Regions from separate parts of the Arthrobacter burdickii genome, predicted to be linked through region 1. Evidence: riboswitches for the same ligand, from Rfam matches in the RefSeq annotation. Region 1 holds a riboswitch; the other holds the start of a gene.
What was found. Region 1 has a riboswitch for S-adenosylmethionine ahead of P5G52_RS15445 (LLM class flavin-dependent oxidoreductase). Riboswitches for the same ligand answer to the same signal wherever they lie in the genome.
Positions count from the first base shown of each region.

Region 1 (8,167 bases):
GCCGAGACCCCGGCCACGCGTGCGACATCATAGATAGAGGGCACAGCCCGCGCTCCAGCCATCTCCACCTCCGCGCCAATCCTAGGCCCAGCGATGGCAACTCGTGGCAACTGCAGGTCTCCTCGGAACGCAGCCAGCGGTGACAACAAATGGCCCGACTACATCAACCCCTCACCCTCGACGGCGTGGCGGGACTCGACGGAAAGAGCCCCTACGGTGCCGCGGACGCGTGCGTCACCTTAGGTGCGCCCGCCTGCACGGACGACGGCCTGCGCTTCGGCGGCTCGCTCCCCTGGAGCCCAGCGTCTTGGATTTCACGGGCATGGCGAAGTCGCAGTCGTGGAAGGTCGCCCCGTCCCTCGAGACGATCCAGGAGGTCATGTCGGAAGTGGATGACCCCAGCAAGGGGATCCTGCACGTGTACTTCCGCCAGCCCTACGTGCTCGACGAGGCAAGCGGGCTCCGAGACGCCGGCGGCATCATCGCCGGGTTCGGCATGGGCGACACCGCCCTGTTCGACATCCTCTCCGGCAAGGTGAGCCCGCAGGGCAGGCTGCCGTTCGCCCTCGCAGGCACCAGCCTGGCCATCCGCGAGCAGTACAGCGACCTGCCCCGCTACAAGGAGACGACCGACGGCGAGCTGTACCCGTTCGGTTTCGGCCTCAGCTACTGACACCTATAGCTACCGACACGGCACGACGACGGCGCCCGGGCTTGCCCGGGCGCCGTCGTCGCATATCCGGATTCACGTTGATGGGCAACATAGTTATCCGAAGCGACACCGCGCTGACCCAGTGGACACACGAAAGGCAGCGCTCAGCGAGCGCCGCCTTTCGTAGTTCTTATGGCTGCAAGGCCCCCTCGATTGCCTCCGCGATCGGCGTCTCGCCGCTGTTGAACTGGATAGTCTTGTCCACCGTTCCGAGATCACCCAGCACGACTGCGGCCACATGGGCGACATCCTCGCGGGGAACGGAGTCCCGCTGCGGCTTGTCCGACACCTCGATCTTGCCGGTGCCAGGGTCAGTTGTCAGGGAGCCAGGACCGAGAATGGTCCATGCGAGTTCCGACTTCCGCAGGTGCTCATCCGCCGCTGCCTTCGCCTCCGCATAGTGGAAGAATCCGTTGTCCTTCGGCACCCCGTGGTCCTTGCTGGCTCCGAGGTAGGAGACCATGACGTAGCGGCCGATCGAAGCTTCCGTCGCTGCATCCATAGACCGGATGGCTGCGTCCCGATCGACCGCGTAGGTGGCCTCCGGGCTGCTGCCGCCCGCACCCGCAGACCACACGACGGCGTCATGCCCGCGGAAGAGATCGGCCATCTGCTCCACCGACAGCTCCGCGACGTCGGCCACGACAGGCGTACCGCCCGCCTGCTCGACGTCGGCAGCGTGGTCCTGGTTGCGGAAGATCGAACTCACCTGGTGGCCCTGACTCGTGAGGATCTTCGTCAGGTGCAGGGCTACTTTTCCGTGTCCACCGATGATGGCTACGCGTGACATGGGAACTCCTTCAGGTCGTCGGATGTCTTGCTTTCGACGCTAGTCCCCTTGCCCGAGGGCTGGCCACCCGCTGACGGGGGTTCAGCCCCCGGCGCAGGGCTATTCCCGGTTCCGCCCCGCTGTGTTCAGGGGGCTTCAATGGGCAGCAGCAGGTCCTTCACCGAGGGATCCGTGCGCAGGAACTCCTGCACGGCGGGGTCGGCGAACGCCTCGGTGAGCTTCTTGATGTTGTCCGTATCGATGTAATCGGTGCCGACCGTGAGTTGTGCGGCGAACTCATCGGGTGCCGGGGGCGCGAAGATCTGCTTCTCGAGCGGAACCTTGGCCGCGGTGTAGTACTCGGTGTAACCGACGGCAGCGTCCAGGTCCGGCAGTGCCCGGGACTGGGCGCCGAAGTCGAGGAGCGTGAACTTCAGGTTCTTCGGATTCGACGCGATGTCATCCTGCGTCGCCTCCCACTTGTCGGTGCCCCCCTTGAGCGTGATCAGCCCTGCCCGCTCCAGCAGCCAGAGACCCTGGGCCTCGTTTGCCGGGTCCGAGTAGAGGGAGACGGTGCCGCCATCGGGAATCTGGTCCACGCTCGTGTACTTGTCGGACCAGATGCCGAATCCCCAGCGGAAGACGGGCGCCACTGCCGTCTCACGGAAGTCCGGGTTGGCCTCCAGCACCTGTCCGAGCCACAGCTCGTGCTGGTACACCGTCGCGGCGACCTCGCCCTCGCTGACGGCCCGGTTGATGGTGTTGCTATCGCTCAATCCCTTGAACTCGATGTCGATGCCGTACTTCGGCGCTACATCCCTGTCGATGAATTCGATGAGCGCCTGCTCCGCGTGGTTCCCCTCGGCAGTTGCAACGAGGAGGGTTGCGCCTTCCGTTTCTGCCGCAGACTCGGACGGGTTGAGCAGTGGCACGGCGATGAAGGTGCCGGCGGCCAGGACGGCGACGGCTCCGCCTGCGATCCAGGGTGCCTTGCGCCGCTTTCGGAGGGTAAATCCATGGTCCGCACCGGCCGGTGAGGAAGTCGTCGAAGTCGGCTCGGGAGTGGTGTTTTCGGACATGACAATGCCTTTCTGGGCGCGCTCGAGGCGCAGGGGTGGGATGAGCATGAATGAACGGGAGAGGATGCGCGGGGGTGAAGCGCGGGAACGTCAGGCGCGCTGCAGTCGCTTCTGCGGCGTCGTGAAGCGTACGAGGCGGTCTCCGACGATCTGGACGAGAGCGACCGTCACCACCAGGACCACGATCGTCGCGAGCATGACGGTGTTGTCGAAGCGCTGGTAACCGTAGGTGACGGCCACGTACCCGATGCCGCCGGCACCGATGGTGCCCGCGATCGCCGAGTACTCGATCATCGCGATCACCTGGATGGTGAGCCCGCCGATGACTGCCGGGACAGCTTCGCTGAACTGTGCCGTGCGCATGATCTGCAGGTTGGACCCACCGGCGGCCCGGGCCACCTGGACCGTGGACGGCGGCACGGACCGCAGCGAGTTCTCGACGATACGCGTGAAGAATGCGATACCGGCGAGGGACATGGGGACGACGGCGGCCGCGATGCCGATGTTCGTGCCGGTGATGAACCGGGTGAACGGAACGATGGCCGCCATGAGGATCAGGAACGGAAGGGACCGTCCAATGCTGATGATCCAGCTCAGTGCCGCGTGGAGTGCGGGGCGTTCGTAGAGGCCACCGGGCGCGACGTTGTGGAGAAGGACACCGAGTGGAGTGCCGATGACGAGGACGACCGCCATGACGATGCCGACCATCGTCAAGGTCTCGCCATAGGCGGGCAGCAGCAGCGCCGGCAGGTCGTTGAGGGGAACGTCGGCGCGGGGAAGAATGAGGGCGCTCATGCCACGTCCTCCAGCACGGCCTCGGCCGTGAGGAACTGGTGCGACCGACTGCCTCCACCGCCGTCGGGCGTTCCGCTGAGTCCGTAGCGTGCGAGCGCACCATGGACCCGCGCGTCGTCGTCGGTCCCGATGCCGAGCGTCGCGCTCCCGGTGTTGACACCGTGGACCGTCTCGACGGAGGCACCCAGAAGATGCACGACGGCACCGAGGTCCCCGGTGAGCCGCTGGATCCAGTCGCCGGGCACATCGGTCGAGTCATAGGTGACGTACCAGGTACGGGTTCCAGCCTCCGGCCCGGCGTGGCCGCGCCGGGGCTGCAGCGACCGCCCGAGCAGCGAAGTGTGCGAGGTCAGGAGTTCCACGAGGTCGCCCTGCTCGACGATGCGACCGTGGTCCAGCCGCGCCACCGTGTCGGCGACCTGCCGCACGGTGTCCATCTCGTGCGTGATGAAGACGACGGTGAGGTCGAGGTCGTTGCGCAGTTGGCGGATGAGACCGACGACGGACCGGGTGGTCTCCGGATCGAGCCCTGAGGTCGCCTCGTCCGCCAGGAGGATGGACGGCCGCAGCGCGAGCGCCCGAGCAATCCCCACGCGCTGCGCCTGGCCGCCAGAGAGCTGGAACGGGTAGTGGCCGGCCTTGTCCGACAGCCCCACCCGGTCCAGCAACTCGGCAACACGAGCCCGTGCCTCGCCAGGAGTGACGCCGAGGTACTCGAGGGGCAAGGCGATGTTCTCCGCGGCGGTCCTGCGGCTGAGCAGGCTCGAGGACTGGAACACCGTGCCGATGCGGCGGCGCGCCTCGCGCAGACGCTTCTCCGGCAGGCCCGAGAGTTCCTCTCCATTGACGACGACGGCGCCCGACGTCGGACGTTCAAGCAGGTTGATGCACTGGGCGAGGGTGCTCTTGCCTGCACCGCTCGGACCGACGACAGCGGCGATGCGGCCGGTGGGCACCTCGAAATCGAGGTGGTCGAGTACGGTGACGGCAGCGTGCCCGCGACCGTAGGTCTTGGTCAGTTGTCGAAGCGAGATCATGGGATTCCTTGGGCAGGATGCGGGTGGGAAGCGTCGAATGGGTGGGCAGCAGGGAAGGGATGGACGGTGCTGCGGGTTCGGCCGCCGGGAACCCCGGCGGTCCGCGTCAGGTCAGTGGGGCGTCAGGGGCGGACGGACTCGAGCCGGAATCGCGCTCCGCGGTGCTCCTCGGGCAGGCGGTCACCCTTGCCGAACAGCTTGTTGCGCAGGGTTCCCTCGACGTATTCCGTCGGATAGGCACCGCGCTTCTGGAGCTCGGGAACCACGTACTGGATGACGTCCTCGAAGGATCCAGGTGTGATGGCGTACGCCAGGTTGAAGCCGTCGACGTCGGTCTCCTCGACCCAGGCCTGGAGCTCGTCGGCGACCTGCGCCCCGGACCCGATGATGCGCGGACCAAGCCCCCCGATACCTGCCCACTCGGCGATGTCGCGCACGGTCCAGGGTTCGCCGTCGTCGTTCACCTTCTGGAAGTTCGCGACGGCGGACTGAATGGCGTTCGATTTCACATTGCCGATGGGCTCGTCGGGGTCGTAGACGCTGAGATCGATGCCCAGCCAGCCCGACAGCAGCACGAGGGCTCCTTCGTAGCTGACGTACTGCTGGTACTCGGCGTGCTTGGCCTGGGCCTTCTCCTCCGTCTCGTCCGTGATGACAGTGAGCATGGTGTAGATCCGCACGGAGTAGCGGTCGCGTCCTTCGGCCTCGACCGCGTCGCGGATCTTCTTCACGGCGTCCTTGAGGATCGCTTTGGTGGGTGCACCGACGAAGACCGCCTCGGCGTTCCCCGCAGCAAAGGCGATCCCGCGTGATGAGGCACCGGCCTGGTAGATCACGGGCGTGCGCTGCAGCGAGGGCTCGCTGAGGTGGATCCCCGGAACTGTGAAGTACGTGCCGTCATGGTTGATGTCGTGGACCTTGGCCGGGTCGGTGAAGACCCCGGTCTCGCGGTCCCGGATCACCGCGTCGTCCTCCCAGGACCCCTCGAGCAGCTTGTAAAGCACCTCGAGGTACTCGTCCGCGTGGTTGTAGCGTTCGTCGTGCTCGAGCTGGTCCTCGTTGCCCATATTCCGCGCGGCGGAGGGCAGGTAACCCGTGACCACGTTCCAGCCGACCCTGCCATTGGTGAGGTGGTCGAGCGTGGAGAGCCGGCGTGCGAACGGGTAGGGGTGCTCGTAGGCCGTGCCCGCCGTGACACCGAAGCCGAGGTGCTCCGTGACAAGGGCCATGGCGGAGACGAGCAGGAACGGATCGTTGACCGGGGTCTGCGTCCCCTGGCGCAGCGTGGCCTCGTTGGAACCGCCGTAGACGTCGTAGGTGCCGAGGACGTCGGCGATGAAGATGCCGTCGAACAGTCCCTTCTCCAGCGTCTTCGCGAGGTCGGCCCAGTAGCGCAGGTCCTTGTAGCGCCACGACTGATCGTCCGGGTGCCGCCACAGGCCAGGCGACTGGTGGCCCACGCAGTTCATGTCGAAGGCATTGAAGCGGATATGGCGCGGTGATGCGGGCATGAAAAAATCCTCATGTCAGGGCACTGCCGTGGAGGAAGCGCCATACTTGCCCGCATGATGCATGCCGGGCCGAATCCTCACCTGGGGCACCCCGCTACAGCGAGAGGGTTGCCGTCCAACAAACCAGGGTTTGACGTTGGAGCTCTTGATTCTGGTGATGAGCCTAGGTGCCCGCCCTCGCCGGCGTCCACAAGCACCCGTCACAGTGCGTCACGATCAGCCATGCCTCACGATCAGCAATCCGTCAGCGGAGGTAGGACGCACCGTTCACGTCGACCACGGTGCCGCTGACCCAGAGCGGAGCATCCGTGGCAAGCCATGCCACGGTCTGCGCCACCTCCTCCGGCGTCGCCACGCGGTTGAACGGACTCTGTGCCCGGACCGCGTCACCCTCCGGGCTGTCGAGCACCGACCGTCCCATGTCCGTCTCGACGAAACCCGGTGCGACCGCCGCAGAGAGAATGCCGGAGGGCGCGAGCGCAACGGCCAGCGACTGGGTCATCGAATGGAGCGCAGCCTTACTCGCCCCGTAGGCAGGGGTCAGGGGTTCGCCTCGGTAGGCGCCGCGGGAGCCCACACTGATCAACCGACCGCCCTCGGGACCGGCTGGCCGATCCAGGAGGTGGCGCGCCACGAGCCAGGCCAGGTTCGCCGGCCCCAGCAGGTTGACGGCGAGAGTGCGGCGCCAGGCATGCTGCCAGTCGTCGAAGGATGCCCGGACAACAGGATGCGCCTCAAAAATCCCTGCATTGTTCACGAGGACGTCGACCCCGCCGAGTTCCCGCACGGTTTCATCGACGATCCGTACGCACTCCTCCGGATCGGCGACATCGCCGACTACGACGGCGTGACCGGTACCGGGCAGTGCGTCACGAACCACCAGGGCCGCCGCCGCATCGCGTCCCGCATGCACGGCGATGCGATGTCCCCGTCCGGCTAGCTCATGGGCGATGGCGGCGCCGATCCCGCGGCTCGCGCCGGTCACCAGAATGCTCAGTGTCATGGATCAGACGCTACAGCCCGCATCGCCCTGGGAGCCCGAAGCGCTCAGGTGGAGTCGGAAAACCGACAAGGAGGCTGAACCAGCCAGTCCACCTTGCTACGCTGTCAAGCTACTGCTTCTACCCTCGGTAAAGGACCTCGATGGACCCATTCAGTGCGCACCTCGACAGGGGAATCCTGAGGCTTCGGTGGAAGCGCGGCGTCGAGATCACCCATGCGCATGCCGTTGCCGCCGCCCGCGCCCTGGCAGAATTCCACGGTCCCACCGCACTGCCGCTCCTGGTCCACATGCATGGCATCACCGGGATCACCCCTGAAGCACGCGTGGGAATGGCTGCCTACCGCGGGTTCTCGAGAGTCGCCGTCGTGGGTGAGGACGCCGTCGACGAGGTGATGTCGGCGTTCTCCCACCGCTCCCCCACCGTCACGCGCTATTTCTGCTCCGAGACCGAAGCGCTCGCCTGGCTGCTCGACGGCAGCACAGCCGGGCACGCTACGCGACCGGCTTCGCGCGACTAGCACCGGACCGCGGGGACGGCTCGTTGACCCGTTCTCATGGTCAATGCGAAGGTGACAGCATGAGCTCCGAGAACAGCGGGATCCAGGTCACGAACAACGAGGCGAAGAGCCGCTACATCGCGAACCTCGACGGCGACCCTGCAGGCATGGCGGCGTACGAACGGTCCGGTGACACCATCGTCTTCACGCACACGGTGGTCGACGAAGAGGTCGAGGGCCATGGCATCGGCAGCACCCTGATCCGGTTCGCCCTCGACGACGCACGCGCGCAGCACCTCACCGTGGTGCCGCAGTGCGAGTTCGTGGCGGCCTTCATCGAGGATCACCCCGAGTACCAGGACCTGGTGGGCTAGCTCGCGCGTAGGGCCCCTTCACCCAGCGCCGCGTCGATGAGCACCTCGGCCGCCCGGCGCGCCTGCCCTGCAGCTTCCGGGGTCCCGGCGATAGCCGCCGTCGTCTGCGCGCCTTCCGCGAGGTACGACGGCGCCCCTGCGGTCGCCGGACGTGGCGGGACGTCGCTGGACGTCGCTCCTAGAACTGGATACCGCGGGTGAGGCCGCCGTCGATCAGGAGGTTGGCTCCCGTGGTGCGGCTGGACCGCGGGCTGGCAAGGAAGACGACGGCGTCCGCTACCTCCTGCGGTGTGCCCATGCGGCCGGTCGGGTTGAGGCCCATCGCCGTGGAGAACAGCTCCGGGTTCCCGCCCTCGATGCCCTCCCAGACTCCGCCCTCGTGGTAGGTAT
Region 1 is NZ_JAROCG010000002.1:167,054-175,220, reverse strand. It holds gene P5G52_RS15475 (LacI family DNA-binding transcriptional regulator) at 1-44, opposite strand, end outside; gene P5G52_RS15470 (glycoside hydrolase family 3 C-terminal domain-containing protein) at 323-673, shown strand; gene P5G52_RS15465 (SDR family oxidoreductase) at 843-1,502, opposite strand; gene P5G52_RS15460 (MetQ/NlpA family ABC transporter substrate-binding protein) at 1,628-2,560, opposite strand; gene P5G52_RS15455 (methionine ABC transporter permease) at 2,651-3,355, opposite strand; gene P5G52_RS15450 (methionine ABC transporter ATP-binding protein) at 3,352-4,392, opposite strand; gene P5G52_RS15445 (LLM class flavin-dependent oxidoreductase) at 4,515-5,903, opposite strand; SAM riboswitch class IV at 5,941-6,054, opposite strand; gene P5G52_RS15440 (SDR family NAD(P)-dependent oxidoreductase) at 6,148-6,906, opposite strand; gene P5G52_RS15435 (SpoIIAA family protein) at 7,047-7,424, shown strand; gene P5G52_RS15430 (GNAT family N-acetyltransferase) at 7,484-7,777, shown strand; gene P5G52_RS15425 (SDR family NAD(P)-dependent oxidoreductase) at 7,956-8,167, opposite strand, start outside.

Region 2 (8,167 bases), on a different contig from region 1:
GAGCGCGAGGGTGAGGTGCCCGAAGGCGCGGCCCCGGATGTCGTTGATGCCGCCGTAGATCAGTTCGAACTCGATGCCGGCAGCGGCCAGTTCGAGGAACACGGATGCCTGCGACGAGTCGCCGTCGCGGAAGGAGAAGGTGACGATCCGTCCTCGGTGCCTCTCCCGCAGTGCTGCCAGTTCATCAGGTGCGGGGATGCCGCGGACCACGGTGGAGACGAACCGTTGCGACGATGCTTCACGGGGGTTGGAGAACACGTCGAAGACATCGCCCTGCTCCACGATCCGTCCGCTGTCCATGACGGCCACCTTGGTCGCAAGCGTCTGGATGACGTCCATCTCATGCGTGATCACCACGATGGTGATGCCGAGTTCCTCATTGACCCGGCGCAGGAGGCGGAGTACTTCGTGGGTGGTCTCGGGATCGAGTGCCGAGGTGGCCTCGTCCGCGAGGAGGATCTTGGGTGAGGTCGCCAGGGCGCGGGCGATGCCGACGCGTTGCTTCTGGCCGCCGGAGAGCTGTTCCGGGTAGTTCGATGCCTTGTCCGCGAGTCCCACGAAGTCGAGGAGTTCGGTCACGCGGGCCTGGATCTCGTCCCTGGTCCTGCCCGCGACCCGCAGGGGGTAGGCCACGTTGTTCCAGACCGTCTTGGCGCTGAAGAGGTTGAACTGCTGGAAGATCATGCCGATGTCCAGGCGCAGTGTGCGCAGCTGGCGGTCCGGGACGTTCGTGACTTGGTGCCCGTCGACGATGATGTCGCCGCTGGTCGCCTTCTCGAGGGCGTTGATCAGACGGACGAGGGTACTCTTCCCTGCCCCCGAGTAACCGATGATGCCGTAGATCTCCCCCGCCTCGATGTCGAGGCTGACGTTGTCGATGGCATGGACGAGCGGTTCGCCGCGGCGTCCCGGGGGGAAGCTCTTCGTGACGTTCCGCAGTGAGATGAGTGGCATCGTGTTCCTAGCTGAGGGATGCGTGTGGCCGGCCAGGATCACCGGTCGGCCACACGCGGAAGAGAAGGCTGATCAGCCCTGGGCGCGGGTGTCTTCCTCGACGGTGTCGAGGGACGTCTTCAGCTCCTCCACAGGCACCTTCAGGAACTCGGCGGTTCCGCCCGAGGTCTCCTGCACGGCGTCGAGGACTTCCTGGTTCTCCTGGTAGATGCTCACCAGCTTCTGATAGGTCTCGTTGTTCTCCTCACCGGCGCGCGAGGCGAAGATGTTGACGTAGGCGGCGGCGGCCGGATCGGTCGGGTCATCCTGGGCGATGGCGTCATCGAAGTTCAGGCCGGCGTCCTGCACGAAGTCGTTGTTGATGATCGCAGCGGCGACGTCCGGAAGGGAGGTCGGCGTCAGTGATGCCTCGAGGGTCGTGACGGTCACCTTGGATGCCGCCTCGTCGACGTCGTCGATGGTGGAGAAGGCGCTGCCGCCGTCCTTGAGGGTGACGAGGCCGGCGGACTGGAGGACGAGCAGGCCGCGCGCGAGGTTGCTCTCGTCGTTCGGCACGGCGACGGTCGACCCCTCGGGGATCTCCTCCACCGACTTGTACTTCGTGGAGTAGAGACCCAGCGGGTAGATGGCGGTCGATCCCACAGGAGTGAGATCCTCGCCGCTGGAGACGTTGTAGCGGGCGAGGTAGACGAGGTGCTGGAACTGGTTGAGGTCCAGCTCGCCTTCCGTGAGCGCAGGGTTGGGCTGCGTGTACTCGGCGAAGTCGACCACCTCGAGGTCGATGCCTTCCTCGGCGGCCGCATCGGTCAACGCGGCCCACTCCGGGTCGCTCGCACCCACGACTCCCAGGCGGACGGTCTCGTTGCCTCCCTCGGAGGCCTCCGAGGAGCCACAGGCAACAGTGAAGGCGAGGAACGGGACGACGGCGACGGCCAGGAGCTTGCGGGAGTTGATCATATTTTGTTTCCTTCGGACGGGTACCGGCTCAGCGGACGGCTCAGCGGCAGGGGAATCGGGACAGAAGCACCCAGCAGTCGCGCAGCAGTACTGACGGACAGCTCAGGCTGCTCGGACGTGGTTCTACTGGACTGACATGCTCGCTCACTGGATGCTGCGGGCGTTCTCCGGCAGGGCCTCGAAGAAGCGCCGCGGGAATCGCCGTACTTGCCGTCCGGAGTATCCCGGCGGCCGAATCTTCACCTGGAGCACCCCACTACGGGAGAGGGTTGCTGTCCAACCGGCCAGGGCCCATGGCTGGAACTCTTGATTCTTCTGGGAACGCTAGGCGACAGCATCGAACACGGTCAAAACGACCGTGACCCGGTGCGTCATATTCGACGACCCGCGTCGGCGGAGGGCGCATGACGCGTCGCCCCGGCGAAGGCCGTCAGGCCGGGCTCGACCCGAACCAGACCCGCACGGTGAGCCCGCCCCCGGGAGTCTGGTCGAAGCCCAGGCGCCCGCCGTGCGCCTGCGCGATGCGCACGCACGTCGCCAGTCCTATCCCGGTACCGGACGGATCGCCCTCCCGTCCGAGCCGCACCAGCGGCTCGAGCACGCGGTCGTACTCCTCGGGCGGGATGCCCTTCCCGTTATCGGCGACGTCGAGGCGCCAGAACTCCGCAATGCCGGTGCCCGTGATGTGCACTTCCGACGGGACACCCGGACGCGCATAGGCCACGGCGTTGGCCACCAGGTTCTGGATGAGGACCCGGAGCTGCTCGCGGTCGGCGTGACCGTGGAAGTCCCCGACCGTGATCTCCACGCCGTCGACGTGGTGCCCCAGATCGTCGACGGCGGCCGCGACGGCTTCGGCGAGGGAGACGGTCTCGAGGTGCGCCGTGCCGCCCACGCGCGAGTAGCCGAGCAGGTTCTCGACCATGGAGGACATCCGGAGGGCGCTCGCGCCGATGCGCTTGAAGTACGTGCCCGCCGGGCCTTCCTGGAGCGCCGGCTCATCCTCGGCGAGCTCCGCGAGGCCGACGACGTTGGTCAGCGGTCCCCGCAGGTCATGGCTGATCCGGCCGGCGAATTCGCCCAGCAGTTCGTTGCTGCGCTGCAGCTCGGACACCGTGGCATCCAGCTGACGTGTGCGCAGCTGGAGGTCGAGGACGTCGACGACCTGCGCGGCCAGCGTCTCGAGCCCCGCGGCCTGCTGGTCGGTCAGGTTCCCGGGCTTCTCGTCGAAGATGCAGAGGGTGCCGAGCGGTACGCCGTCCTGCGTCAGGAGCGGGGTGGTGGCATAGAACCGGACGGCACCGAAGCGGCCGTCGACGAAGGGATTCGACCGGAAGCGGGGGTCCTCGGTGCAGTCCGCGACCACCACGGTGTGGCCGTACTTGAAGACCTGCCCGCACAGCGAATCCTCCCGGGCGCACATGAGGGGTTCGAGTCCCTTGGCGGCGATCTGGTGGAACTCGTCCTCCGTGATCACGTTGATGGCGCCGTACCGGGCGTTGCAGAGCTGGACGGCCAGGGCCACGAGGTTCTGCAGGGCGGCGGGGGCGTTCGCGGGAGCGGCAGGCCGCGGCATGGACCCGACGGGGGACGCTTCGCCCAGGGCCATGCCCAGCCCGTACTGCGAGAGCAGATCAGTGTGCTCCGAGCCCCGCGCCGTCCGTCGTCCGGATGCCTGATCAGTCATGACTCCACGTCCTCCCAGTAGCCGCGTGCAGGAATCTGCCTCCTAGGGTAGACCCCGGGCCCACGCGCACAGCGAACACCGGGCCCGCCCGCGAGGTGCCGCTCCGGGATCGGGGACAATGGAGGAGTGGTCCTGTTAACCGAATCCCCCGTCCTCGACGCCGACGCCGTCCGCCGCGAGGCCGGACGCCGTCGTACCTTCGCCGTCATCTCCCACCCTGACGCCGGGAAGTCCACCCTCACGGAAGCCCTGGCCCTCCTCGCCCGCGCCATCCAGGACGCCGGCGTGACCCACGGCAAGTCGAGCCGCCATGCCACCGTGTCCGACTGGATGGGCATCGAGCAGGAGCGTGGCATCTCGATCAGCTCGGCCGCACTCCAGCTGACCTATCGCGACACCATCCTCAACGTCGTCGACACCCCGGGCCACGCGGACTTCTCCGAGGACACCTACCGTGTCCTCGCCGCCGTCGATTCCGCCGTCATGCTGATCGATGCCGCGAAGGGGTTCGAGCCCCAGACCGTGAAACTGCTGGCCGTCTGCAAGCAGCGCAACATCCCGATCATCACGGTGATCAACAAGTGGGACCGGCCGGGCCTGGACGCCCTCGGCCTGATCGACGACGTCGGCGAGCGCACCGGAATGACACCCGTTCCCCTGACATGGCCGGCCGGGATCGCCGGTGACTTCCAGGGACTGCTGGACCTGCGCGCACGGCGGGCCATCGCGCTCGAGGCCGTCGAGGCGGGAGCGCACGCCGCCGAGGAGACGGACATCGACATCGACGCCCTCGATTCCCGTGACGCCGGCGCCTGGCTGGACGCGCGCGAGGAATCCGGCCTCGTCGAGTCCTCGAACGGTTCGTTCGATCGCGAGGAGTTCGAGGCCGCGCGGCAGACGCCGGTCCTCTTCGCTGCGGCGGCCAAGAACTTCGGCGTCTCGCAGCTCCTCGACATCCTCGTGGATGTTGCTCCCTCACCGAGCCCGCGCCCCTCGAAGGAGGACGAGCCGAGGCCCATCGACGCGCCGATGTCCGGCTTCGTCTTCAAGGTGCAGGCCGGCCAGGACAGCGCGCACCGTGACCACATCGCCTACCTCCGCATCTGCTCGGGTACGTTCGAGCGCGGCATGGTCATCACCAACCAGCGCACCGGCAAGCCGTTCGCCACGAAGTACGCGCACCGTGTCCTCGGCCGCAGCCGCGAAGTGGTGGACACCGCCTGGCCGGGCGACGTCGTCGGCCTCGTGAACGCGACGAGCCTCCGCGTGGGCGACAGCCTGTTCGCCGAGCAGCCCGTGCAGTTCCCCGACATCCCGCGCTTCTCACCCGAGCTGTTCGCCGTCGCACGGGCCAAGGATCCCGGGCGGTACAAGCAGTTCCGCCGTGGCATCGAGCAGCTCGAGCACGAGGGCGTGGTGCAGGTGCTGCGCTCGGACCTCCGAGGTGACCAAGCGCCCGTCCTCGCCGCCGTCGGAGCCCTGCAGTTCGAGGTCGCTGCCGAACGGCTCGGCACCGAGTTCAACGCGCCGACGTCGCTCGACAACCTGTCCTACACGCTCGCGATGCGCGTTGCACCCGAGAGCCAGGGCGTGCCCCAGACCTTCCGCGGTGGCGAGATCATGTTCCGGTCCGACGGCGAGATCGTGGCCGTCTTCGGTGACAAGTGGAAGGTGGGGCACTTCAAGAAGGACTTCCCCGACGTCATCCTCGAGCCGATCGGCGCCGCCGTCGACCAGTAGGTGCGCCTTCCGCGCGCGTCGGCGCGACCTCGATGACGGGTGCTGCGTCGAGCCACGGATTCGGCACCGCCGCTTCCTCCCCCGACCGGTCAACGACAGCTGTCGCGTTGCAGTCCGCAGATCATGTGCTTCCGAGAATCCCGGTCAGGCGTTCCACCCCGGAGCCCGTCACGTGCTCGAGCCCGGCCGGACGGCCGGAGGCGACGAGCAGCAGATCCTTGACGCGTCCTCGCACCTGAGGTCCCTCCCCGAATGACCAGCGCACATCGGTCGCGACGAGCTTGAGTCCATCAAGGCGCTCGGGGGCGCCGAGCAACCGGTTCGTCACGACATAGGCCAGGACCGGGACGGCCACGTCGAGGCGCACAGGGTGGCGCCGGTCGAGCGGGCGTGCGATGTCCTGGCCGTGCACGAGCAGGTCCATCAACGGGTCCATAGGACCACTGCCCGGAATGCGCCGGGACGACTGGGCGCTCTCGCGCAGCTGCTGAACGAGTTCTGCAGCGGTGAACCTCGCCGCACGGTCGCGCGCGGTGTTCGCGACCATCCGGTTGAAGTTGCCGCGGGCTTTGATCGCTGCAGCGGCGAGGAAGCCGACCGAAGCCCTGGTCGGGATTGTCAGATGAGCTACAACTTCCCGTACGTTCCAGGCAGGACACAGGGAGGGCATGGCCCATTCGGCGTCGTCGAGGTCTTCCAGGAAGTCACACAGGTCATGCCGTTCGGTCTTCACAGCCGCCGCTATCTCGTCCGGCTTCATGATCCGCGCTCCTCCACTGGTCCTGCGGTGACAGGAGCAGTGTTCCATTCAGGGCATGGAAGCGCCAGAGTGACAATCAGTTCGCCCCCCGTCGCGCGCATCTGCTCGGGTTCAATCGAGGGGTTCGCCGCAGGTGTCGGGTTCTTTCGCGAAGCGGTACCAGTCGGGTAGGGCTGCGGTGAACTCGGACCGGATCGCGGGTTCCTCCACCGCGGTCCAGTCCACGGCGGCGCCGACCTCGGGTTCGACCTTGTTCCATTCGAACCAGTTGACCATCTTCAGCTGCGGGAACCGCTCGGGTATCTCGGGGTCGAAGACCTGTTCCCACCAGGCACGCTTGATGTTCAAGGTCCGCAGGTCCCCGATATCAGCGGTCACCAGGGCCGCTGTCTCCGGAATGGCGACGGGCTTGCCGTGACCGACCCCGTACTGGGCGTAGAAGTCCGGCAGCATCGAATCATCCCCGTTCGTCCCGTTGTACGTGCCGGTGAGCTGGTCGGCGAACTTTCCCTCCTCGGGCATCTCGCTCTCACCCCACGGGTACGTCCTACCCCAGTGGTAGAGGGACATGCCCACCCAGTCCACGGCGTCATCCCCCGGGTAGTAGGGCGCGTAGGGGTCATCGAACGGTGTCAGGACCCCATCACCGGTCGTGTCCAGCACCGTGAAGTCCTGGCCAGGAAAGCCCGGCGTGCCGGGCAGGGACTCGTAGGTGCCGCCCGCGAATGGATAGCCTCCCGCATAGTTCGGCGCCCACATCATCGCCGATCCCGGCGCGATCCGGTGGACGGCGTCGGCCACCCGGCGGAAGGCCGCGATGTACTCGGCGGGCTGCTGGCCCCAGGGGTACCAGGAACCGTTCATCTCGTGGGCGAAGCGCACGATGACCGGGACTCCGCTGGCATTGAAGCGTGCGAGCATGCCGGCCAACTCATCGGCGTGGTCCTCCGTGACCGCGTCCAGTCCCTCCATCGGCTCGAGCGTCAGCAGGAGCATCCCCCCGTTTTGCCGCAACTGCTCCGCGGCCGACGCGAGCAGGCCAGGGTCCTCCTCGCCGAGCGGGAAATCCGCGAAGGTGACAGCCACCGCGGGGCGCTCACCGAGCTTGTCCGAATACTCAGCCAGGGTCTCCCGACCCCACTCGAGGTTCACGCCCATCAACGTCCCGTCCTCGGGTGCGAGGTTCCGTCCGTCAATAGGCTCGCAGGAAACAGCCCGGGGATTGATATTGCACGCGCAGAGCGCAAGCAGAAGGAGCACCGCGAACAGGCGGGCGAGAGATGGGACCACCCGTCGTATCCAAGGTGGTGCCCAACCATGGTGTCGGCGAGCTTGCCCAGCTGCGAGCTGCGACACTGCCCGCGTTGTCCGGGTCGCGGCTCCCGGCGCAAGGCCGCTACCGGCCCTCATGCGCGTGACTGTGCGTCGTCGTGCCACTACAAACTCATCCCCCAGCTTTGCCCAGCGCCACAGCCAGACTCCGCTGACCCCCACCCCTATCCTCCCAGCCCACAATCAACACCCCTGCCCCCTGCCTCAGGGACGACCAAGGATTCCGGCAATTTCAGTCAACGTAAATTCCGTTCACACCCGTGGAGCGGGTTCATTCTTCTGGCAGCGATGTGAGTGCTGCCGATCAGACTGCTGGTCCGCCGTTGAGGGTGCGTGGTGGTGGTGGCACCGTTCGGAGGGTGGTGAATTCGGTGAGGAGCTTGAATCCCTGCCTGTCGACGGACCCGTGACGCGCCGCGAGGACGACGACGCCGGTGCCGGCGTCCCGGTCGAGTCCGATCCAGCTGCTGAACCCTCCGGTGCTGCCGTTGTGCCAGGTGATCATTCGGCCCTCGTGCTTGAGCGCGATCCAACCCGCACCGATACGGACCCGGGGAGTGAAATCCGAAACCGGATCAAGCGCGGACAAACCTTGGGCTGTCCCGTCGAGGACCGAACGAAGGAAGCCGCGCATGATGCTGATGCTCGCGCGGACGCCACCCGCAGGCGCGACGGCCTCACCTACCCAGGCCGCCTGGGGGCGGCCGAATCGGCTGACACCGGTCAGGTCCGTGGGG
Region 2 is NZ_JAROCG010000001.1:858,852-867,018, reverse strand. It holds gene P5G52_RS04015 (methionine ABC transporter ATP-binding protein) at 1-954, opposite strand, end outside; gene P5G52_RS04010 (MetQ/NlpA family ABC transporter substrate-binding protein) at 1,027-1,911, opposite strand; SAM riboswitch class IV at 2,110-2,223, opposite strand; gene P5G52_RS04005 (GAF domain-containing sensor histidine kinase) at 2,342-3,598, opposite strand; gene P5G52_RS04000 (peptide chain release factor 3) at 3,725-5,338, shown strand; gene P5G52_RS03995 (maleylpyruvate isomerase family mycothiol-dependent enzyme) at 5,460-6,098, opposite strand; gene P5G52_RS03990 (glycoside hydrolase family 26 protein) at 6,210-7,256, opposite strand; gene P5G52_RS03985 (serine hydrolase domain-containing protein) at 7,735-8,167, opposite strand, start outside.
Region 2: linked by a shared signal. The riboswitch ahead of P5G52_RS04010 (MetQ/NlpA family ABC transporter substrate-binding protein) and the one ahead of P5G52_RS15445 (LLM class flavin-dependent oxidoreductase) in region 1 are both predicted to bind S-adenosylmethionine.